One region of the Paenibacillus sp. MDV22-iso6 genome, then DNA from elsewhere that is predicted to be linked to it. Evidence: riboswitches for the same ligand, from Rfam matches in the RefSeq annotation. Region 1 holds a riboswitch; each other region holds the start of a gene.
The links. Region 1 has a riboswitch for S-adenosylmethionine ahead of metA (homoserine O-acetyltransferase MetA). Riboswitches for the same ligand answer to the same signal wherever they lie in the genome.
Positions count from the first base shown of each region.

Region 2: it holds a riboswitch for S-adenosylmethionine, as region 1 does, so the genes downstream of both, mmuP (S-methylmethionine permease) here and metA (homoserine O-acetyltransferase MetA) in region 1, are expected to answer to the same signal.
Region 3: it holds a riboswitch for S-adenosylmethionine, as region 1 does, so the genes downstream of both, AC4PM4_RS26375 (methionine ABC transporter ATP-binding protein) here and metA (homoserine O-acetyltransferase MetA) in region 1, are expected to answer to the same signal.

Region 1 covers NZ_JBZVDZ010000006.1:288,346-296,104, reverse strand. The annotation lists gene AC4PM4_RS18745 (trans-sulfuration enzyme family protein) at 1-285, opposite strand, end outside; gene AC4PM4_RS18740 (aminotransferase class I/II-fold pyridoxal phosphate-dependent enzyme) at 278-1,465, opposite strand; gene metA (homoserine O-acetyltransferase MetA) at 1,490-2,407, opposite strand; SAM riboswitch class I at 2,642-2,766, opposite strand; gene corA (magnesium/cobalt transporter CorA) at 3,220-4,155, shown strand; gene AC4PM4_RS18725 (HRDC domain-containing protein) at 4,248-5,249, opposite strand; gene AC4PM4_RS18720 (ROK family protein) at 5,435-6,313, opposite strand; gene AC4PM4_RS18715 (MOSC domain-containing protein) at 6,385-7,080, opposite strand; gene AC4PM4_RS18710 (phosphodiester glycosidase family protein) at 7,110-7,759, opposite strand, start outside.
Region 2 covers NZ_JBZVDZ010000010.1:183,582-191,340, forward strand. The annotation lists gene AC4PM4_RS25750 (ABC transporter ATP-binding protein) at 1-216, shown strand, start outside; gene AC4PM4_RS25755 (ABC transporter permease) at 220-2,622, shown strand; gene mmuM (homocysteine S-methyltransferase) at 2,791-3,831, opposite strand; gene mmuP (S-methylmethionine permease) at 3,809-5,221, opposite strand; SAM riboswitch class I at 5,316-5,418, opposite strand; gene AC4PM4_RS25770 (Ger(x)C family spore germination protein) at 5,484-6,683, opposite strand; gene AC4PM4_RS25775 (GerAB/ArcD/ProY family transporter) at 6,680-7,759, opposite strand, start outside.
Region 3 covers NZ_JBZVDZ010000011.1:110,120-117,878, forward strand. The annotation lists gene AC4PM4_RS26340 (NAD(P)/FAD-dependent oxidoreductase) at 1-382, shown strand, start outside; gene AC4PM4_RS26345 (YuzB family protein) at 379-633, opposite strand; gene AC4PM4_RS26350 (NifU family protein) at 714-959, shown strand; gene AC4PM4_RS26355 (SDR family oxidoreductase) at 1,028-1,807, opposite strand; gene AC4PM4_RS26360 (DUF2167 domain-containing protein) at 2,132-3,130, shown strand; gene AC4PM4_RS26365 (MetQ/NlpA family ABC transporter substrate-binding protein) at 3,316-4,152, opposite strand; gene AC4PM4_RS26370 (methionine ABC transporter permease) at 4,232-4,891, opposite strand; gene AC4PM4_RS26375 (methionine ABC transporter ATP-binding protein) at 4,892-5,926, opposite strand; SAM riboswitch class I at 6,054-6,195, opposite strand; gene AC4PM4_RS26380 (Cthe_2314 family HEPN domain-containing protein) at 6,326-7,054, opposite strand; gene AC4PM4_RS26385 (COX15/CtaA family protein) at 7,267-7,759, opposite strand, start outside.

The DNA.
Region 1 (7,759 bases):
GGCAGCCATGCCTGAGGAATAGGCAAATCCTCGTGCCCCACCCTCCAATAATGTAATGTAATCCTCCAATGCCTGACGAGTCGGGTTACCGGAACGACTATAATCATGTTGAGGTGGATTAAAAATATCAAAATGATGGAATGTGGAGGCCTGATAAATTGGCACACTGGAAGCCCCGGTGGTTTTATCGATTTCGTCACCGAAATGCAGCAGCTTGGTATCGAACTTCAGGTCGGAATGAACATTCCGTTCATGATTGTTGGCATTATTGTTTTGCTCACTCATGATGCGTTCCCCCTTCTATCTCCTGCTGTGCAGCTGTGAGTGCATTGCCCAGATCGGCAATCAGATCTTCGGCGTGCTCGATCCCTACAGAGAAGCGCAACAGACGGTCATCTACACCTACCGCGTCACGAATTTCAATCGGAATATCCGCATGGGTCTGTACCGCAGGATAAGTCATCAATGACTCTACACCCCCGAGGCTTTCCGCAAAAGCAATCAGTTTGATGTGACGAAGCAACGGTTCAACATAACGAGCATCCTTTACTTTGAAAGAGAAAATGCCTGTATTTCCACTGGATTGTTTATTCTGTATTTCAAATCCGGGATGATCCGACAAACCAGGATGATACACTTCATTAACGGCTGGGTGCTCCAAAAGGTACTTGGCAATCGTCAAAGCATTATACTCATGCCGCTCCATGCGAAGAGCGAGTGTCTTCATGCCTTTCATCAGCTGATAGGAGTCGCTTGGAGACAACACTGCTCCAATAGAATTGTGCAGGAATGCCATTTCGGCCGACAATTCTTCCCCTTTGGTAATAATTAATCCGGCAAGTACATCATTATGACCACCCAGATACTTCGTGGCACTATGGATGATGATATCAGCACCGAGTTCAATTGGACGCTGGAAGAATGGAGTCAGTAGTGTATTATCCACAATGGTCAGCAAGTTATGGCTCTTGGCCCAGGAGCATACCGCTTCCACATCCGTAATCATCATTAGTGGATTGGTTGGTGTCTCAATAAATACCGCTTTTGTATTCGGCTGACGAATACTTTCCAGAGCTGCCAGGTCATTGGTATCTACGTAACTTGCCGTCACACCAAATCGAGACAGGATGCGTTCAAGCAAACGATACGTTCCGCCGTACAGATCCAGCGATACAATCAGATGATCCCCTTGTCCAAATAAAGCGAAAATCGTTTGCAAAGCAGCCATGCCGGAGCTACAAGCAAAACCTGCATCACCGGATTCCAACGCTGCCGCTGCTTCTTCCAACACTTTACGGGTTGGATTGGTCGTACGAATATAATCAAATCCCGTGCTTTGTCCAAGCTTTGGGTGGCGAAACGCAGTGGATTGATAGATCGGAAAATTAATGGCGCCCGTTACCGGTTCATTGATAGACCCAATTTGGGCCAATCGACTTTCGATTTTCAACTTGTTGTCTTCCATTGCAGCATCCTCCTGTAATGTCGATTAGATTTGCGGACCAATATCGTAAGGTGTCTCTTGATACACATAGTAATTGAGCCAATTAGAGAATAATAAGTTTGCATGTGCCCTCCAAGTGGCCGGGGGAACACGGGAAGGATCGTCATTCGGGAAATAATGTCTAGGCAGCGCAATGTCCATGCCTTTAGCTGCATCACGGTCATATTCCCATTTCAATGAAAGCGGGTCATACTCAGCATGTCCGGTTGCAAAAATCTGTTTGCCGTCTTTGGTAGCAACCAGGAAAATACCCGCTTCCTCTGATTCAGCCAATATTTCAAGGTTTTCATTTTTTTCAATATCTTCACGTCGCACTTCCGTATGGCGGGAATGCGGGACGTTGAATACTTCATCAAATCCGCGCAGCAGCTGCACATTGGATCTGTTGATCGTATGTGAGAATACGCCAAAACATTTTTCATCCAATGGAACTTTGGGAACTCCGAAATGATGGTATAAACCCGCTTGGGAAGCCCAACATATATGCATGGTCGAAGTCACATTGGTTTTGGTCCATTCGAAGATCTCCTGGATTTCTTTCCAATAGTTCACGTCTTCAAAGTCCATTTGCTCTACAGGAGCGCCTGTAATGATCATGCCGTCAAAACGGCGGTGTTCAATCTCATCAAAGGTTTTGTAGAACAAGTCCAAATATTCCTGGGAAGTATTCTTGGACGTATGAGACTTCGGATGAACCAGAACGATATCTACCTGAATTGGTGTGTTACCCACCAGACGAAGCAATTGTGTTTCTGTCGTTTCCTTTGTGGGCATCAGGTTTAATATAGCGATACGTAGTGGACGAATGTCCTGCTGGTAAGCAGATGTCTCGTCCATGACAAAGATGTTCTCTCCTGCAAGTACTTCCTTGGCAGGCAGTGTGTCTGGAATTTTGATTGGCATGGTGTTTCTAACTCCTCCTTGTGCATAAATAGATGCAGCCACTGCGGATTCGATACGATTCGCATCCGTGCAGTTATAGGCTGCCATGAGCTTGCCTGCAGGCGCTGAATTGCAACCACATTGCTGGCGGCAAGCTCAAGTTCCTTAGCGAAAATCACTGCTGAGAAGTCGGTGCATATAACAAAGACCTTCCTCGGATTCCGAGAAAGGTCATATGTAAATAGATATGCGCCTCTCTCATCTCTCAGTTACAACAGTGTCACTTGGACACTTGGTCGCTGCAAGAATTAGCACCGTGCGGTATACCGCCGGTTGCCGGGTTTCATCGGGCCAGTCCCTCCACCTACTCTTGATAAGATTTCGCTTTATTCAATTGTAAAAACTAGTGTGGTTCACCTTTTACTTTAAGACATTAATCCCCTCACGTCAAGGTGTAGTTCAATGTCTGTTCCTCAGGATCGGAACCGTTCATCATCCGTTGTCATACACTGGTCCAGGGCGCGAAATCGACACATTTTTGCGCTTGAAAGGACCCTGTACCAGCGGTATACTAGACAAGTGTTATAAACCCTTATGTGAGAGGTGACATATTCAATGGATGGCGACCCGAGGCCTGACTGGCAGCCGAATTCCGACAAACTGCATAGAGAATTGATATCAGCATGCCGGCAGCGGGACGTTACTTCCGTTTGATTATAGAGCGAACGCAGTCCTGACTTCCAGGCTCCGCTGCCGACCGGCTGATCTGTTCTTTTTGCGCCCATATTGATGAAATCCGCCCATTTGGCGGGTGCAGAAGGAGTAGATGAATAATGAAAATCCGGTTGGTAAATAACGGTGTATTTATTCCGGTGGACGACATTCAGCAGGCGCTGACTCCACCAGCGGAGGGGTTTTACTGGATTGATGCGGACGTAGACGATTTGGCGGTACTTCAACCGCTGTTCATGATGCATGATCTGGCCGTAGAAGACTGTTTGAGTGACGAAGAACAACGTCCGAAGATTGAAATTTATGAGAGCCATTATTTTATTGTTATTAATAGCATTCGTTTTGATGATGAAGAGATTTTTTTACGTGCCGTCAACTTGTTCCTTGGCAGACACTTTATTATCAGTGTTACCAAACAGAAAGTCAGCGAATTGCGAACATTGAAACCGATCCTATGGGAACAGGAAATCAGTACGCCGGATAAGCTGCTGTATCTGCTGGTTGACTTGATTGTTGATAATTATTTCACCGTAGGTGACCGAATTGAAGCGCGTATCGAGAAGCTAGAAGAAGACATTCTGATGCACACCAAGAAGTCTCATCTGAATGAGATTATCGGGTTGCGCAGTGAGATTCTGTGGCTGAAGAAAGTGCTGGGACCTCAGAAAGAGGTCATTAACACACTCAATAAAAAAGATCTGCGTCTTATTGATGATCAACTGCAAAAGTATTTCAGTGACATTTATGAGAATGCTGTGAAAATATCCGAAACCTTTGAGACTTATCGCGACTTGATGGGGAACTTACGAGAAGCTTACCAATCCAGTATCGCCAACCGGGCGAATGAAATCATGCGTGTGTTCACCGCCATTACCACGGTGTTCATGCCGCTGACCGTTATCACTGGCATCTATGGGATGAACTTCACGAACATGCCTGAGTTGGACTGGAAATATGGTTATTTTGTGGTCATTGGCCTAATGGTTACGCTGGGCCTAAGCATGTTCTTTATTTTCCGCAAAAAAGATTGGGTTTGAAATAGCAAAAGACGAAGGGCTCCACTTTTGGAGACGCTTCGTCTTTTTTTATAATTAGTTTATTGTATGACAACTAACGTCCTATTTCCAATCTAGCCTGCATTCTGCTCTGTCTCTGTGTGACGACGAAACCGGATGCGAATCATGCGCAGTCTTTCGTAGACCTGCTCCAGATTGCTCCCGCCAGGCTTCTCTTCTCCATACACCTTATGTAACACGGGCTTCAGAAACGTATCTCCCAGCTCCTCGTAGGCGCTCCATACCGCCTCTTGCTCCTCTTCGGGCATGACAGCAAGCTCCGCATCGAGTAGACAATCTGTGTCATACCCCTCCAAATCCAGTGCCTCTAACAGTTCAATTAGCTCCCGACGGGACAATCCGGAACGATTCACGATCTCCTCTAACGTATATCCTTCTTTCATCCCTTCAAGTACCTGCTTCCGTGTGGTAAATCTGTCTAGCTCCTGCTTGTATTTCTGCTCTCTCTGTTTGTACAACCAGCTCTCATATTCTTGTTCCTTCAGAACCGAGTACACCCACTCTAGCGGAAAAGATGTGGAACGTTCCAGTCCATTCGTAAGCTCCAACCATTCAGCTCCGTACTCGGAAGCCTTGCTCTCTCCTACGCCAGGCAGTTGCATCAATTCATCGATGGTTTGTGGAACAAATGCACTGATCATGCGTAACAACCGGTTCGTTGCAATAAAATAGGGGGCCTTCCGGTCAGACGCTGCTCTCTTCCTGCGCCATATGCATAGGTCCATATACAGCCCCTCATTGCCATATAATTCACTGTAACAATGAAGACGTTGACCGCCATAACTGCGCGACTTCAAATCATCATTTTCGTGAAACATACCCTGCAGCAACGGACGATATCCTTCGCCCATCTGTATGGCTAACTGATGACGATAAACATGTAACAGCTCGTCCCACGAACTGCCAGCATACCAGATGTCATCCGTTCGATCTCCTTCCTCATATCGGCTCCATCCCAGATGCCACGCTCCTTCTTCTTCACCGATCCACAGCTGGGCATGTTCTTCATTCTGATCTGACATTCTGGATAATCTGTTCATGAAAATGACTTCCATATCATGTCCCTCCTTCAATAGTTCAGCTCGACACAGTCTGTATTGTGCTAAATTAAGCAGCACAAAAAAACACCTCTCCTGCAAAATCCATGCAAGAGAGGTGCTTCCTCATTAACCGTGCTATGCTGTTGCTCATAATATTACCACAATGGAAAAATTAGTCAACTGCTTGTTTGTAAAGCTATTTACTTGTTCAAAGCCAATTTGGCCAACGCAAGCGAACCACACAGTCCTGCGTTATCGCCAAGTCCCGGTGAAACGACATACTGGTCAATTTCGGACTGAAGTGCAGGATGCTGAACGTATCCAGCGAGCAATTCCTGCAGTTTGCTGCGAACCATTGGGAACAGATGCTGCTGCTTCATCACACCGCCACCCATTACAATTTTCTGAGGTGTGAGGATCAATACATAATTCATCAGAGCATGCGCCAGGTAATGTGCTTCAATCTCCCAGGCCTTGTGATCGGATGGCAGTTCGTAAGCCGGTTGCTCCCAACGTTTATTGATGGCAGGACCTGCGGCAAGCCCTTCGAGACAGTCCCCATGATACGGACAGAACCCTTCATACGTATCTTCAGGATGTCTGCGTACAATGATGTGTCCCATCTCTGGATGAGACAATCCATGGACCATTTTGCCACCTACAACTGCGCCTGCACCAATACCCGTTCCGACAGTAATATACAGACAGCTATCCAGGCCCTGTGCAGCCCCCCAGGTTGCTTCCCCAAGCGCAGCACCGTTTACATCCGTGTCGAACGTCATCGGTACATCAAAGTGCTCCTTGAGCTTACCAATCAGGTTATACTGACCCCAATGCGGTTTGGGTGTTGTTGTGATGTAACCATAGGTCGGGCTTCCTTCAATCGGATCAATTGGACCAAATGAACCTACACCCAAAGCTTCAATACCTTTACCTTCAAAAAAAGCGATTACTTGAGCCATCGTCTCTTCCGGTGTCGTCGTTGGAAAGCTTACGCGCTCAATAACTTCTCCTTCTTCCGTACCGATACCACATACAAATTTGGTTCCTCCAGCTTCAATTGCGCCTAAAATCGTCATGTTAGTCACTCTCCCAAGTAGTTTAAAATTAAAATGGATCTTCGAATCTGTTCTCTAAACGAGAGCATGAATTAATCCTGTTCAGCAGTTTCGAGCTTGGCCAATCGCTTCAATAAGGTCTGCTTCCAGCTGTCGGCTAACGTTGGAATGGCCAGCAAAGCACGCATAGCAACGGCATCCTGCTTCCCCTGATGCATAATTCGATTGGCTTCCAGAATGGTCATTGATGCAGGGTTCGTGCTTATTCGTCTGAATATTGCAGAAGGAGTTATCTCGCCCTCTTGCAACACCCGAAAATAAAATCCGGTATGCCCGCTATCCTGAAAATAAACAGGCAGCTCTTTGTAATCATACCGTGCACCAAGCTTGAAGCAAGGCTGTCTTGGCTGGCTGACCTGTACCGTGGCTTCCCCCAATTCATACACATCACCAATCCGGACTTCTTCCTCCATACAGCCTTCAACTGTCAGATTTTCTCCACAAGCTCCCCAGTTCAGCTTGCGATCCAACAGTTGTTCAAGCGCCGGATAACGACTGTAATCGTATACACAAACTGCCTTATCAGGCCCACCATGATGCTCGAGATCCGCCTGGGCATCCCCTGTCATTCCGGTGAATGACAGGAAGACCGGGCTGGATATGGGATGTTTCACAATGCCGCTCATCACTTCGCGCTTCTGGCCAGGCAAGGCCTGAACTTGCCCTACGTTTACAGCTAATACCGCCGTTTTGCTTTCATCTGGCTTCCGGTTATGTGTGAGTGTCATCTGATCCTACCTCCCATATTAGCTTTCTTTTAACGAACAGAGACACCAAAAACAAGTGTATTACTTAACAAGCGGCCCGGGGAAGTAAGCATTTTGCCGCCAGCATACATGCCAGAAGATGCACCACCATCCAGGTTCATTGCCTGCTTGGCACCAAGCTTCTGCATGACAGCAGCCCATTCCTTAATCGTCGCTCCTGACACGGTAGCCAACATAACCGAACCGTCGGCCATAATGGCTATACCGCTTCTTGCGCCGGAGGCATTGAGAATTTTGGTATCCTTGAAGCCCTCACTCGTTGGATTTACGGCAACTTTGCCGTCTTTCACCAGACGCGGACCTGCACCCACAGCGGTGACTACATCTTGCCAAGGGATCTCTTTGCCTGCTGCATTGGTGTATTTATAATTCATCTCTACAGTTGATCCAACAGTGAAGCGGTCCGACGAAGATTTCTGATTCCCCGTGAAGACCAGCACCGAGCCATTCTTCGGAATGGCTACATCGGTATTCGGTACTTTCTTGGTGACAATCCCTTTCTCCATCACAACCGCCGTACCTCCTTTGAACCCGACTGTAGATCCCCGCTCTGGCGTGTATAACATCGTAATACTCGCATTCGCGGAAGGTGTTCGGTTAATGAAGGTCGCATACCAACTACGTGACTTTCCTTCTGTAT
Region 2 (7,759 bases), on a different contig from region 1:
GGGAAAGCCGTGCTGGATATCCTGACCGATATCAACCGTAAGGGACAGTCTGTTGTGATGGTTACGCATGATATCAAGGCAGCCTGCCGGGCGGATCGTCTGATCTTTATCCGGGATGGCAAGGTTGGAGGTATTCTCGAGTTTGACAAATATGACGAACACCAGATCCAGAATCGGGAATCGATGGTTTTCGCTTTTGTGTCGGGGAAGGAGTAATCTATGGCTGCCATGTTGAAACTGAGCATCTCCTACCTGCGCAGAAGTAAAATTCAAAACCTATTTATCGCTCTGCTGATTCTGCTTTCTACACTCCTTGTATCTACGGCGGTCATCATCCTGACCAACACAGGCAATCAATTTAAAGATATGCATGATCAAACCAATGGATCTCATCAGATTCTGACGTTTGAGAAAGGGTTGAATGATCCCAACGATGTACATCAATGGTGGGCTGCTCAGGAAGGAATCGAAGTATCTCCATTGCTGACCTATCGCACATTGTCAGGCATCGCCTTTAAGGGTATGGATATAACCAACGTTTATCTTTACATGCTTAACACCCCTCCACCCCCATGGGGTGTGGATGAACTCATTTTTTCAAACGGAAATGCAAGTAAAGTTCCCGAGCAAGGTACGGTCTGGATTCCGACTTCATTGGCAAATGCCTACAATATCTCGGCAGGAGATACGATAGGCTTCAAGACAGGTTTCTGTACACTTGATCTGAAGGTATCCGGCATTGTGGTCGATGTGCCATATGGAGCCCCCCTCACCAACACAGCACGCGTATGGATGAATCCCACAGATTATCAAGCGGATTTCGATTCAGTCGCGGGTAAAGACAATTATATGATGGGCATCCACTTCGACGATTACAGCACCAATTCAAGCTATTGGGAACGTTATACGAGCGAGATGGGTACTCCTTTCCTGGAAACCAAGATGGAATTTGAAAGCATCTCCTCTTTCTATCTGATCATCAATCAGATGATTGGATTCATCATGATATTCCTAGGTACTGTTATGCTTGTAATCGCCCTTATTACTATCGGAATCACGATTTCGGATGCTATTCTGGCCAACTATAAAACGGTCGGCATTCTCAAATCACTCGGCCTCACTTCAAGCAGAACTATAGGTACATATGTTATTCAGTACTCCTTACTATCCGTTGTTGCCATTCTCCCAGGACTCGCATTGAGCGTGGTGGTATCCAAATTTATTATCAATATCTCCGTGTCTTCTCTTCAGGTAGGCGATCGTCATATTACGATCAACGGAGTTAGTCAAGCCATGCTAGTAGGTGTGTCCCTGTTTGCACTAGTACTATTATTCGTCATTCTGTATGCCAAAACAACACGCAGCATCCAGCCGGTGCAGGCCATACGCTATGGCATGTCAGAAGCGGATCATGCTCGCATCGCAAACCGAATAAATTCGCCATTCGGTAACTGGGTCGTTTTTGCGCGATTGCCTGTAGCTGTGGTCATCGGAAGCCGCAATCTGATCAAGAACACCAAAAGTTCTGTTTTAATGCTGCTGCTGACCACAATGGCTTCCTCCGTACTGGTGCTGGGGTATGTTCTATTAAACAGCATCACCGGAATTTATCAGACTGCCGCCCAATGGGGTTATGACAATGCCAATATCGCAGCTGTCGTTGTTAACAAAAATACATTCCCCCAGGCTGAGCTGAAGCAAGTGTTAGGAAAGGATTTTAGGATTAGAACTATGGGTTGGCAAGGAAACATAACCGGAGTAGTTAGTCCGGAGTCTTTCTCAAAAATGCAGGGTCAATCCACCAGCCTATATCTGAGTGTACTCGACGGAAGTTATCAGGAGCTTGGGTTTGAGACGCTAAAAGGAGATAATCCTCGTCAAGCGAATGAAATTGCCATTGGTGTAAGTGTATCTAAGACATTAAATAAGGAACTCGGTGACCCCATAGATCTTTACATTGAGGGAGAAAAACGCACATTCATCATCACCGGAATCTATCAGGCGATCGCCAACATGTCCGTATCAGGGCGGATTACCATTGATGCCATGAGAACGGTGAACCCGTCTTACGGTGATTTCGATACCATTTTCATCAACTTAAAAGATCCAGCGCAAGCAGATACGGTTGCAGGGGAATTAAATGAGCAATTCAAAGCTTCCGCTTCAGTCGTAACCCAAAAAACACTGCTCGATTCGGTCTATGCAGAAGCCGCTGATATCCTCATCTATCCCATGAGCTTGATTGGATTATTGTTTATCCTCGCTACATTTATCATTATTTTCAGTACCTGCCGGATCAGTATCCGCAAAGAAAGCAGAACGTACGGAATCTACAAATCCATTGGCATGACATCTCATCAAATTCGATTGTCAGTTGCCATGGGAATTACACTTCTGTCTGCCATTGGAGCAGTAATAGGTATCGTAGTAGGTGTGTATGTGCTACCCATGCTACTTGAGTTAGTCCTTTCGGGATATGGCATCGTACATCTTCCACTTATTTTAAATTGGGGAGGCATTATTCTGTTTGCTTGCCTAAGTATTGGTGCAGCAGCTCTTGGCTCGTGGTTCTCTTCGAGAGTTATTCGTGAAGCATCCCCACGTATATTGGTCATTGAATAACTTAGGCAAAAGAATAGCATTCCAAGTAAACATCTTATTTCTACACTGACTGATTACTTGCGATAATCAAAAACACATAAACAGCCCTTCCGTATCCCAATAGGAACGAAAGGGCTGCTCGTATGACTCCTTCACAGGCAGGGTGAATCCCAAGCACATACGAAGGAGCTATTTCCGCCACTTCTTCGCCAGCTCACCAATCTGCTGCGGTGTAGTTCGGCAGCACCCACCAATCAGCTTAGCACCCGCGGCCACCCACTGTTCCGAAGCATCACTCATACTGCCACACGTTCCCTGTCCGCTCCACGTCTTCGTAGCTGCATCGTATACTTCTCCCGAGTTCGGATACACAATAACAGGTTTGTCGCTGGCACGGCTGAGAATACTTACGGCTTCTGTCACCACTTCCATGGGAGCACAGTTCAGGCCAATCGCAGCAATCTGCGGCTCGGAACCAAACAATCGTGCACATGTCTCAATCGGCGTACCTTCGCTGATTGCCGTCCCGTCTTTTAAAGAAAAAGATAACCAGGCATACGCATGAGGAAACTCCTTCAGTAAATCAACCAGCACCTGTGCTTCCTGCAACGAAGGAATCGTCTCAAACGCCAGAATATCAGCACCCGCTTCAATCAGCGCCGCCATACGCGGACGATGGAATGCAGCCAACGTCTCATCCGACACGCCGTAGTGACCGACATACTCCGATCCATCAGCTAGATAAGCGCCGTAGGGCCCAACGGATGCAGCAACCATCGGTCGTGGCCGAGCCAAGACCCCTGTCTCCAAGACATCAGACGTTTGTTGTGCCGTTCCGAATACCAGATTGCCCTCCGGTTTGACTGCCGTGTTTTCAAATCCCCCGTCCTGCACTTCTGCCCATACGTCATCTCTCGCCTGTGCAGCCAGTTCCACCGTCTTGCGAATCAGGTCCAACGCTGCTTGCTCGCCGATTCCTCTCTTGCCGAAGCCTTCCACCGTCGCCTGATAACTGGATGTAATTGCACAGTCGGCTCCTGCGCGGAAATAATCTGCATGGACCTGAACGATAACATCTGGATTCTCGAGCAATACACGAGCCGACCATAGTGGATCATCCAGATCACAGCCATGCTGCTCCAGTTCGGTTGCCAGCGCCCCATCCAGAATCATGACTGGATACTCACGCAGGATCTGTTCTATGGGATTAGTCTGTTGTACTTGCGTCATGTACTTGTCCTCTTTTCTTATTCACACGTTCTGTCAAATAATACGCTGCGTAACACACCGCGATGAATGGAACTCCGCAATACAGCGCTATTCGCTGTGTCGGGTCAAAAGCAATGCCTATACATGAAGCCAGGCACAATATAAACGAGATGATCGGTACCGCCGGGTAAAGTGGTGTGCGGTAGACCAGATCCTTGACCGCATGTCCTTCCCGGATATACTGTCTGCGGAACATGTACTGTGAAGCACTGATGCTCATCCAGACCGCAACAACAGCCAGACCTGAAATGGAGACCAATGTAATATACACGGTACCTGGCGCAATGATGCTGGACAGCAAAGCCAGACCGCCCCCAACCATACTGATCAAGAGCGCATTCAGCGGCACACCACGTTTGGTCAATTTGGCAAACCATGGAGAGATTGTCTTTTTATCGGCCAGTGACCAGAGCATTCGCGAAGATGCATACAATCCCGAATTGGCCGCAGACAAAATCGCCGTCAAAATAACAAAATTCATGATGTCCGCTGCATACGGAACACCGATTCGCTCCATGACCGCCACAAACGGACTTTCGAGTACGCTTGCATCCGACATCGGCAGCAGTGCCGAGAGGATAACAATCGTTCCGATAAAAAAGATAATTAAACGCCAGAGCGTGGTATGGATCGCTTTTGGAATCGTCTTCTCCGGATTCTCTGTTTCCCCGGCAGCAATCCCAATCAGTTCGGTACCCGAGAACGCAAAGTTTACAGCAAGCATCGTCATTAGTATCGCAGTAGCCCCATTGGGGAACCAACCAGATGCTGTAATATTGGATAGAAACGGTGCAGGTTCCGAATTTGCCATTGGAATAATACCAAACACGGCTGCGCCTCCGAGAATAATGAAGACTACAATTGTAAGGACTTTAACTGCGGAAAACCAGAACTCCGATTCCGCAAAAAATTTGACGGTCAGCGCGTTGAACAGGAAGATCATAAGCGCAAACAATGCGCTCCAGATCCAAACATTCACTGAAGGAAACCAGCGCTGCATCAACAGCCCGGCCGCTGTAAACTCGGAACCGAGGGCAACCGTCCAAGTGAGCCAATACAACCAGGCTACAGTGTATCCTGTTGCTGGTCCAATATATTTTGCCGCATAGCTATGAAACGCCCCTGTCTCTGGCATATGAACAGAAAGTTCACCTAGACAGAGCATGACCAGATAGACGACAATCGCTCCGATCAGATAAGACAGAATGGTACCGATCGGTCCTGCCTGCTGGATGGTATAACCCGAACTAAGAAAAAGACCTGTACCAATGACACCACCCAGTGAGAGCATGATTACATGACGTGCCTGCATTTTGCGCTGAAAATGCCCTGTACCTTTGTTGTTATTCATGTCTGCTCCCCTACTTCTTCATCCAGAAAACAACAAAACAAAAAGACACACTCTTCCTAAAGAGTGCGCCGTTACTGACAAATAAAAACAAACGCTCCTATCTATCAGGCTGTTCACCCGCTGGAATTAGCACAGTATCCTTCAGATCTGTTGCTGAGGTTTCTAAGGGCCAGTCCCTCCACCTCTCTGGATAAGAAAATGATTTTTTATAAAAAAAGCGATCTATCATGTTTGTGTCAACTATTAAAAAGAAACGTCTCTCTTATTCCGTCGATGATCCCTGATTTGTGATTTTAACTTTAATATCATACGTGATCGGAATTTCACTAAACGTTTCGTCCCAGTTATTTTTAATTTTCTTCCATACCCGTGGATATTTGATTCGCAGCTTATCGCCAAACCCTGCTGCATCCACCTTGTAGACATCCTGCATTTTGTGAAGCAATTGATCTACCTGTTGTTCAGCCATATGACCGAAGTCCTTCTCCAGACCATCCAGATAATGCTCAGAACCATGCGCTTCCGGAGCTGTCCAATTTTCCATAAACCAGCCGTCTGATTCAATTTGAACATGAAATGAAATATCGTCGCCCTTAACTGTGGGAATAATTTTCGATTTTATGTGTTTAATCTCGTAGGTTATAGTGCTGCCGTCTTTGTGTGTATACGTCTTAACGACTCCACCTTTCGCTTTTCCTTGTACCCAGGATAGTCCCTCCATGTCCGTCTGATTCAGACTTCCGATCCATCGGTTCGTTTTCCCGCTAAAAATGGCCGCTCCCGAAAACTTGTGTTCCCCCTCATAGGAGATGACATTTTGCAGCAAATAGCTCGACCCCGATTGCATGGTTGCATCCAATTTGGCGAGTGAGACTGGTGGCAGAATTTTATTGGTACGATACACATTGTCCACAAGTCCGGTAAGGTAGAATGAAGGAATCTCACTGGGATCGTTGGACGTCAATGCATCCAGTGCCCTGCGATCACTGACAACAACCAGACAGCTTGGCCGAATATCATTATCACGCAACACAAAATCAAGCAGTTGATCCAGTCTGAATTTCCGGGTCACCTCGGAGGACACCACGATGACTTTCAGATGATGTCCAATCAGCGGCCGGTCTCTTCTCAGAGAGAACTGACGAAATATCTGTATAACTGAATCGCCTGTTAATTGTTCGTTAAAATAGGACTTCCCTGCTCCAGGGGATCCTTGCTGGCTCTCTTCCTTGGATGATCCCTTAGGAACAATCTGAACCGTAGCTGTGATATTATTCCTTTTCGGATAGTGTCCACCCTGTTCATTCACACTCTTCTCAAATTCTGTCTCTTTGGCAACATCAATACCCAGTCCCACGTACACACTAAGATCCTCAATCTCTTTGCTGCTCCAGCATCCAGAGGTAAACAACAGCAGCATTAATCCAGGCAGCAATAGCGCTAATCTGACCTTGCGACTCATGCATACTTCCCTCCTTTTTTGCGGAGGATGCTAATCAACAGTAGGACTGTAGGCAGAATTCCAAATAGGTAAATGGATAAATTACCCACTGCATCCCCCAGTTGAAATGTTTCGTTCACATCCTTGGGAATTAAGGCGATGATATAAATTACAGGCAGCAGGATAAACATGGCGGGTAAAATTTTCTTGCTTTTGAACAACTGGGCACAGCCAACGGTAGCTGCATAGTGTGTGATCGAAAAGGTCGAGAAGATTTGCATGATCCAGATCACGAGCAGCAGCGATTCAAAACGCTCAAAGATCAATCCCTGTAGCTCAAAGCTTCTCATCAGATCCAGGGTAGGCCACGTTCGAGTTTTCATGCCTTCAATGGAAAGACTTCCGATTACCATAACTACCGTAATTAAGTAGATGCCTGTCGGAACGAGCGTACCCCACATTACCGCTTTGATCCCTTTTTGCGGGTGCTGCATATAAGCCATGATGACAAACATCACTTCATAGCCTGTATACGCAAGCAAAGTTGACTTAAGTCCCTTGAATACCGGCATAATCCCTTCTCCCAATACGGGCCTCAGGTTATTAATTTCAAACAGTTTGCTGCTAAGCAAAATGGCAATGACAAAAATGATAAGTGTGATGGGCAAAATAATCTCGAATAGACGTGCTACTGCACCCAGGCCACCTGAGTTCAAATAGATGCCCACCCACATGAAGACCATAACAATAGCCCAGACCGGTGTTCCTTCCAGCAGATAAAGTCCGGTTACTTCTGCCATAACCCGAATTTCAAATGCCGAAATGACCAGAAAATAGATAATCGCAACCGCTCCCAGTATAAAAGCAATCCATGAACCTGTTATTTCCTGAACAAACTGAAAACCCGTTTTGCCAGGAAATCGTCGGCACAGGATGACGAGCATAATGCCGATAAACGTGGCGATTAGCCCGGATATGATGATGGAGATCCAGACATCCGGTGTGTCTACTGCCTCAACCGTAGTACGCGGAAGTGTCAAAATCCCAGCGCCCAGCATGTAATTGATAATCATGACTCCGGTCTGGGTTGTCGTCAG
Region 3 (7,759 bases), on a different contig from region 1:
AGTCTGGACTGCCGGCATTCAGCCCGTAAAAGTCGTACAGGATCTCGATGTGACCAAGGATCCACAAGGTCGTGTCGTACTGAACGAATATTATCAAATTCCAGAATATACCGATGTTTATGTAGTAGGTGACTGTGCCAGCGTGCCTTATGCACCAAGCGGTCAGGCTGCCGAAGTACAGGGTGAACAAATCGCCCATATTCAGCATGCCCTCTGGAAAGGCGAAAAGCCCAATCCGCAGCCACTCAAGCTTCGTGGCACACTCGGTGCACTCGGCAAGAAGGCTGGATTTGGGCTGATGGGCAAAACGTCCATGATGGGACGTGTGCCACGTATTCTAAAAAGCGGCGTGCTCTGGATGTCCAAGCGTCATCTCGGTTAATCGAGATCCAGCTCATCCCAGGCATCGGCTTCGGCAATTTTGGCCAATATAGCGTTATATAAATCCTCCACTTTGTCGGTGATGACAAGCTCGCCATTCACCAGTGCAAATGGAGTCATGTAACATTGGCCGCAGTTGCTGAGGCAGCCGTATTCTATCACATCATAGTCTGGATTTTCTTCCAGTTGATCCATGACTTCATCTGTGCCAAAATGCATATTATTGGCACAAAATTCAATAATCGGTCTCATGTAGGTTCACCTGCTTTGTTTGACCATTTTAATTTGTGGCCAATTGTAATATACTATAGTGAGGAAAGGAGTTGAAAAAAATGAGCGAAAACGCACAAAGCACCATGTATGATGAGGTATCTGAAGTGCTTGACAAACTTCGTCCGTTCCTGCAACGCGATGGCGGTGACGTGGAACTGGTCGACGTGGAGGACGGCATTATTAAGCTGAAACTGGTCGGTGCCTGCGGTAGCTGCCCAAGCTCCACCATTACCTTAAAAGCCGGGATTGAACGCGCCCTTCTCGAAGAAGTTGAGGGTGTTGAAGAAGTCGTACAAGTATTCTAATCAATCCTTCACGAAATAAACCTCAAGAGCCTTTCGCTTCACATGAAGCGGAGGGCTCTTTTTTTGTGCTATGCATCCTCACGCTGTATGTTAGGACGAATCGGGTCAAGTCCTCCAGATACATCCATAATGTTACCTGTTATAAAATCGGAATGATCCAGACACAGATAGGTAATCACCCGTGCAATATCTTCACCGCTTCCAGGACGTCCTCTCGGCGTTTCCTCGTCGGTTATACCTGCCATCTCATCAATCGTTTTCTCTTTGTTGGCACCGCGAATATCACCTGGACAGACCATATTAACCGTAATGCCGTAGGGAGCTTCCTCCACAGCAAGTGTCTTTGTAAATGAAACCAGACCTACCTTCGCAGCAGCATAAACCGCCCGATGAGGCCATGACCTCGCTTCTCCTGCATGACTGAAGCCAAAATGTATAATTCGTCCCCACTGCTTGCGCCGCATCTCCGGCAATACACGCTGATCCAGCAGCATCGGTCCAAGCAGATTTCCTTGCACAAGCATCTGAACCTCATCTTCGGAATACTCGGCAAACAGTCGACGTTCACGGACAAAAGGACCCGCGTTGTTCACGAGAATATCAATGCTGCCCAGTTTCTCTTCGACCTGAGCAACGAGCATAGTGATCTCTTCTGTCTTGGAAATATCGGCCTGAATGGCAATACACCGCACACCCTTGGCTATGATCTGAGTCTGTAACGCCTCAGCTTCCGTACGGCTATGTACGTAATTGAGAGCAATATGGCAACCCTGATCCGCCAGACTGAGAGCCGTCATTTTACCAAGACCTTTGGCACTTCCCGTTATGAGGGCAATCTTTCCCTTCACGTTCATCCCCCTCTTCAAAGAGCAGTCACTCATTCAGTATAAAAGATTTATCATCCCCCCACAACTCGTGTTTCCCACCAATCTGTACCATTTGCAAAAAAGTGTAAATTAAGGACTAAATACTTATCTTTCAAACCACTGAAATAAAATGAATTAGGTCTTTTGTAGGAAAATTAACCCTTTATCTCCAGAATTCCCTTGTCTGGTCTGGATGCCTATGTTAATGTCGATAAGTCCTTATTTTCTTATGAATATAACGACACAATACATATGTTCATGTAAATGACAACATTGCATGACACCTTCGAAAGGAATACAGCGTAAATGAAAAGATGGTTAGCCTCTCTACTCGCAATTTTGCTTATCGCCTCATTTCAAGCTCCATTCTCGACCACAGCATCTGCAGAAAGTGAAAGCAATAGCTCCACCGAAGATTATCAATGGATTGATGGGCCTTCAGACGTAGTCCTTGATAACAAAGCAACATTAAACGTAGCTGAAAATCTCTCCTATCTCGATGCAGCTAACACCCAAAGGTTCCTGGAAGACACGGACTCCTTCCCCAATGGAACGGAAATTGGAAGTATCTATGGCGCCGGCGAAAACTCCAACTGGTATGTTATCTTTGAATATAACGATACCGGTCATGTCGATGATAGTGAGAAAGACGATCTGGATGCCGATGAACTGCTCGATAGCTATAAAAGAGGTACAGAAGATCAAAATGAGAAAACAACACCCGAAAATCAATTGTTTATCACCGGATGGGAAATTGAGCCCACCTATGACAGCAGCAAACATCAATTGATCTATTCTCTTGGTCTTGAGGATGCAGAGCGGGAAAAACTCGTCAATTATAATGTGAATGTACTCACCCGCGAAGGATACATCGGTGTTATCCTCGTTACGGATAGTGCCAATTTTGAAGAAAATCGCAAACAGTTTGAAAGCTCCGTGCTTAACCAGCTCAACGTGATCAAAGGAAATACCTATGAAGAGTTTGATGCATCCGTAGACAAAAAATCAGAACTTGGCCTGACCAGTCTGATTCTCGGTGGTGCTGGTGTAGCTGTAGCTAAGAAAGTTGGATTATTGCTTTTACTTAAGAAAGGATGGTTTGTCATCGTGGCCGCTATTGTTGGTGCTTTCGGATGGATTCGTCGCAAGCTGACCGGCCGCAAAAAAGATGCTGACCCAGGAGATCAGAATTCGCTATCTCCTGCAGAGGAAGCTTACCAACAGCATGCTGCTGGACAGGAGTCCGCAGGCTCTGATAGCCAACAGACAGATGGACATTCAGATACTGATCCGAATAAACGTTAAGCTTATAAGTAAAGCACTTATAGTATTCCTACATCGAAGTGCTCTTACCTCAAAACGTTCTCTTTAACATGATGTACAAAACAGAAAGCCCTGCATTCTCCATAAAGAGAATGCAGGGCTTTCTTTAGTAGTTCCATAACAAGTGGAGCCGAGTATACAATATATTTTCAGCTTAATCGTTCAGCTTAAAACGCCGGTTCTACAGCACCTTGATAACGATCTTTGATGAATGTTTTAACCTCTTCGGAATGCAGGGCTGCAGCCAGTTTTTGGATGGCATCTGCATCTTTGTTATCTTCACGGGATACGAGAATGTTTGCATAAGGGTTACCTTGCAGGTCCTCGATCAACAGCGCATCCTTCTCTGGGTTCAGATTGGCTTCCAGCGCGTAGTTGGCGTTGATGAATACCAGATCTGCTTCATCCAGTTGACGAGGCATCATGGCTGCATCCAGCTCGATGATATTCAGATTTTTCGGATTGGCTGTAATATCCTGAATCGTAGAAGTGATATTTGTGTTGTCTTTCAGCGTGATAAGTCCTTCTTTTGCAAGCAACAACAGTCCACGACCGCCGTTGGATGGGTCATTAGGAATGGCTACTTTTGCGCCGTCTTTCAACTCATCCAATGATTTGATTTTTTTGGAATAGCCAGCAAATGGCTCAACATGCACAGGTGTTACAGCAACGAGATGGAAACCACGTTCTTTGTTCTCTGTATCCAGGTAAGGTTGGTGTTGGAAAAAGTTCGCATCCAGTTGTTTATCTTCAAGCTGTTGGTTCGGTTGAACATAGTCATTGAAAGTCACGATTTGCAAGCGAATGCCTTCAGCTTCGAGTTCAGGCTTGATGCTTTCCAAAATTTCTGCATGTGGTGTAGGGGATGCTCCCACTTTCAATTCTACGGTGCGCGGTGCGCCTCCAGCATTATCAGCGCCGCTGTCGGAATCCTTGTTGTTTCCGCAAGCCGCTAGAACCGCAATCAGCATAATACTAAGTAGAGCAAAAGACCATTTTTTCATGTGTAAAACCCCTTCTCCAATAAATTTTTTTGCATTTTGCCCCAAATCGATACCGAATCAGGTAAATGCTATATATGTGTTATTTCCTGGTGAACCATTTAACCAAACGATCGCCAGCCATCTGAAGCACTTGCACCAAAATGATCATAAATACAACGGATATAATCATAATTTCATTCTGATAACGGAAGTATCCGTAGTTGATTGCCAATGTTCCCAGACCTCCACCACCAACCATCCCCGCCATCGCCGTGTAGGAAACTAAGGTAACGATTGTAATGGTGATACCAGCTATCAGACCCGGCAATGCCTCTGGCAGAAGCACACGCCGTACAATCTGTCCGGTTGAAGCTCCCATCGCCTGTGCGGCTTCAATGACGCCACGATCCACTTCACGCAGTGTAGTTTCCACCAACCGGGCAAAGTATGGAGCTGCGGCAATGACGAGTGGTGGTATAACGCCCAGTACTCCTGTAGCAGTGCCAACCAGTGAACGCGTAAACGGAATGAGTGCAACAATCAAAATGATAAATGGCACTGATCGCAGAATATTTACAATAAACGATAGTATCGTGTACACCACTTGAGATTGAATCGAAGTCGACCTTGCCGTCATAAACAGCAATACGCCTAGCGGCAAACCAATGATTATCGTGAATAGGCCCGATGCTCCGAGGATTTGCAGTGTTTCAATTGAAGCCTTACCGATTTCTTCCCAACGCACTGTTGAAAAATCCATTTAACGAAGCACCTCCACATCAAGTCCCTGATCCACTAATTCTTTAATGGTGAGATTGATCTCATCTGACTGCCCCTCAAACCGAACGGTCAGCTGTCCATAGGGAACTTGTTTGATCGTTGAAATGGTGCCTTGCAAAATGGCGAAATCCACTCCTGTTTTACGAACCGTTCTGGACAAAATCGCCTCATAGGTTTTATTGCCCAAGAAGGATATTTTCACAAGCTTAGAAGATCCATCCTTCTGTAATGAGACATCTGCACTCGCCAGAGCGGTCTCTTCTAATGCAATTCCCACCTCATGGTCCCGCATCATAAAGTCACGCGTAATGGCATGCTGCGGCTTGAGAAATACTTCCGTCACTGGCCCTTGCTCCACGATGCCTCCCTGATGGATAACCGCCACCTGATCACAGATATTCTGGATCACGTGCATCTCATGGGTGATTAGAACAATCGTGAGGTTATACTTTTCATTGATATCCAGCAATAACTTCAGAATCGAATCAGTTGTCTGGGGATCAAGTGCCGATGTGGCCTCATCACACAGCAGCACGTTCGGATCACTCGCGAGCGCTCTCGCAATACCTACCCTTTGCTTCTGTCCGCCTGACAGCTGGGCCGGATATTTATTGCTGTGGTCCTCCAGTCCAACCAATGCGAGCATTTCCTTCACTTTTCGATCAATTGCAGCCTTGGGCGTATTAACGAGCTTTAAAGGAAAAGCCACATTGTCATATACCGTAGCTGAGGATAACAGATTAAAGTGTTGAAAAATCATGCCGATCTTACGCCGTTGTTGTTGCAAATCGGACTTATTGAGATCGGTTAGGTTGATTCCATCAACCCAAACCTCGCCTGCCGTGGGGCGTTCGAGCAAATTGATACAACGGATCAATGTACTCTTGCCTGCACCGGAATGACCGATAACTCCGAATATTTCACCCTTGCGGATATTCAAATTTAGTTCCGATAAGGCCGTCGTACTTTTTGAACCTTTACCGTACTTCTTGGTTAAACCTTTTAATTCAATCAAAATTACTGCTCCTTCCCACTGCCTACATGTATCTTTACCCGAATGAAAGGAAAACTCCCCTTCATCGTACAAAAAAAGAGCCCCTTTTGCAGAAACAAAAAGGGCTCTTCACGTGAAAGATTATACCTTCTCATCTGCCAAAATCGTGCCTTGCACCATTTTGTAGGAATTAGCACCTAACATCTATAAAGTATGACACAGCTGTCATGCAGTTATAAATCGGTTGCCGGGCTTCATCGGGCCTGTCCCTCCGCCGCTCTCGATAAGAAATATTTAATTTATAAGTTCAGTAGTAGTTATAATGTTAATGTCATAAATGTTAATTCCATCTAACTGTCGATCAGGAACTCAGTATAATCCAAGTATTCCGATTTGTCAAAGGCAAATATTACTATCCAATCAGTTCGTCGGTTGATTCACTACCTGCTTATGCCACTTCTCGTTGATGTAGCCATACGCTGCTTTTAACGTCTCACATACCATATCCACACCCTGCCGGAGTTCCAAAAGATGCTGATCCAGGTCTTCCAGCTTCACTTTCCCTTGCAAAGTCTGGTGCAGCTGCCACAGATCATCCTGCATTTCGGAATTCATGTAATGAATCTCCATGTTTCGCCGCTTGCGCAATTTGCTCATTGGCTCACGGTAAGAGTCCTTGATCCGAATTAGTTCGTTAGCAAGAACATAATGCAGCTTATCATATCCGAACTGTCTTAATACGGTGAAATAAGAATAATGCGTTTTAACATTGGTTGTGTTCAGCTCAAATATTTCATTCAACACTGTACCTAACTTATCCAGAATGGCAAAACATCGGATGAAGCCATCCTTATAGAAATAGACGTAACGGGCATACTCTGCTTTTTCTGGTAATGTCATATCGTCCGTAGAGCCCGCTTTGACTTTCTGACGGAAATGGGAAGCTGCAAAACAGCTTTGCTCCAATTCATCCAGCGAAGAGATCAATCCCTGGGTCCATATATACAGTTTACGAAAATCATGGGTAGGATCATGGTCCACATGCATCTGTCGCTGAAATAGCTCAAGCGTATCCGCCATCGCTTCCATCGCGTCCTTTAGTATGCCTTCGTTCTTACGCGGCTTTTCACCCAGCAACGTTCGCAGCATATATAGCCTCCTCTTTCCACTCTGCAGATCATCAAATTAATAATAATTCATCATATTAAACAAAATCGGAATCAGAGTAAACGTATGACCGCTGCTTACAATAGGGTGCCCTGACACGCCTGACATCAAACAAAGTTCACCTGTCCAATGATGTACATCATCGGATGGTGAACTTCACTGGATTATCCCTGAACTACAATAATTCGGATATATCAGAACCGATTAACGGGCCGATGCAACTTGTACACCAGGAAACTCATATAGGTTAATACACCGAACAAAATAGCAATATCAAGCATATGCGCCAGCGCCACGAACATATACACTTCCGGACGATTCATCGTGAGCATCAGTCCAAAACCAATGACCACTTGCAACAAAACCAGCACAACAGAAATGACGCCAAGTGCTCTTAATTCCGTGTTATCCGGATGTTTGCGATACGCAAAATGACCGAGGATTGCAATGACGATTACTAATGAAACAGCTGCCACCCGGTGAGCAAAAGCAACAGCTACGCCTCCCGAGAGCTCAGGAATAATCTGCCCGTTACAGAGCGGAAAACCTGAACAGCCTCCAGCAGAATCCGTATGGCTCACAAATGCTCCAGTATATACCACGAGGTACGTATAGATTGTGGAAAACCACACCAGATTTCGGAACCCTTTGCTGACTCGCGGATATCGATTCAATCGTTCCAATCCA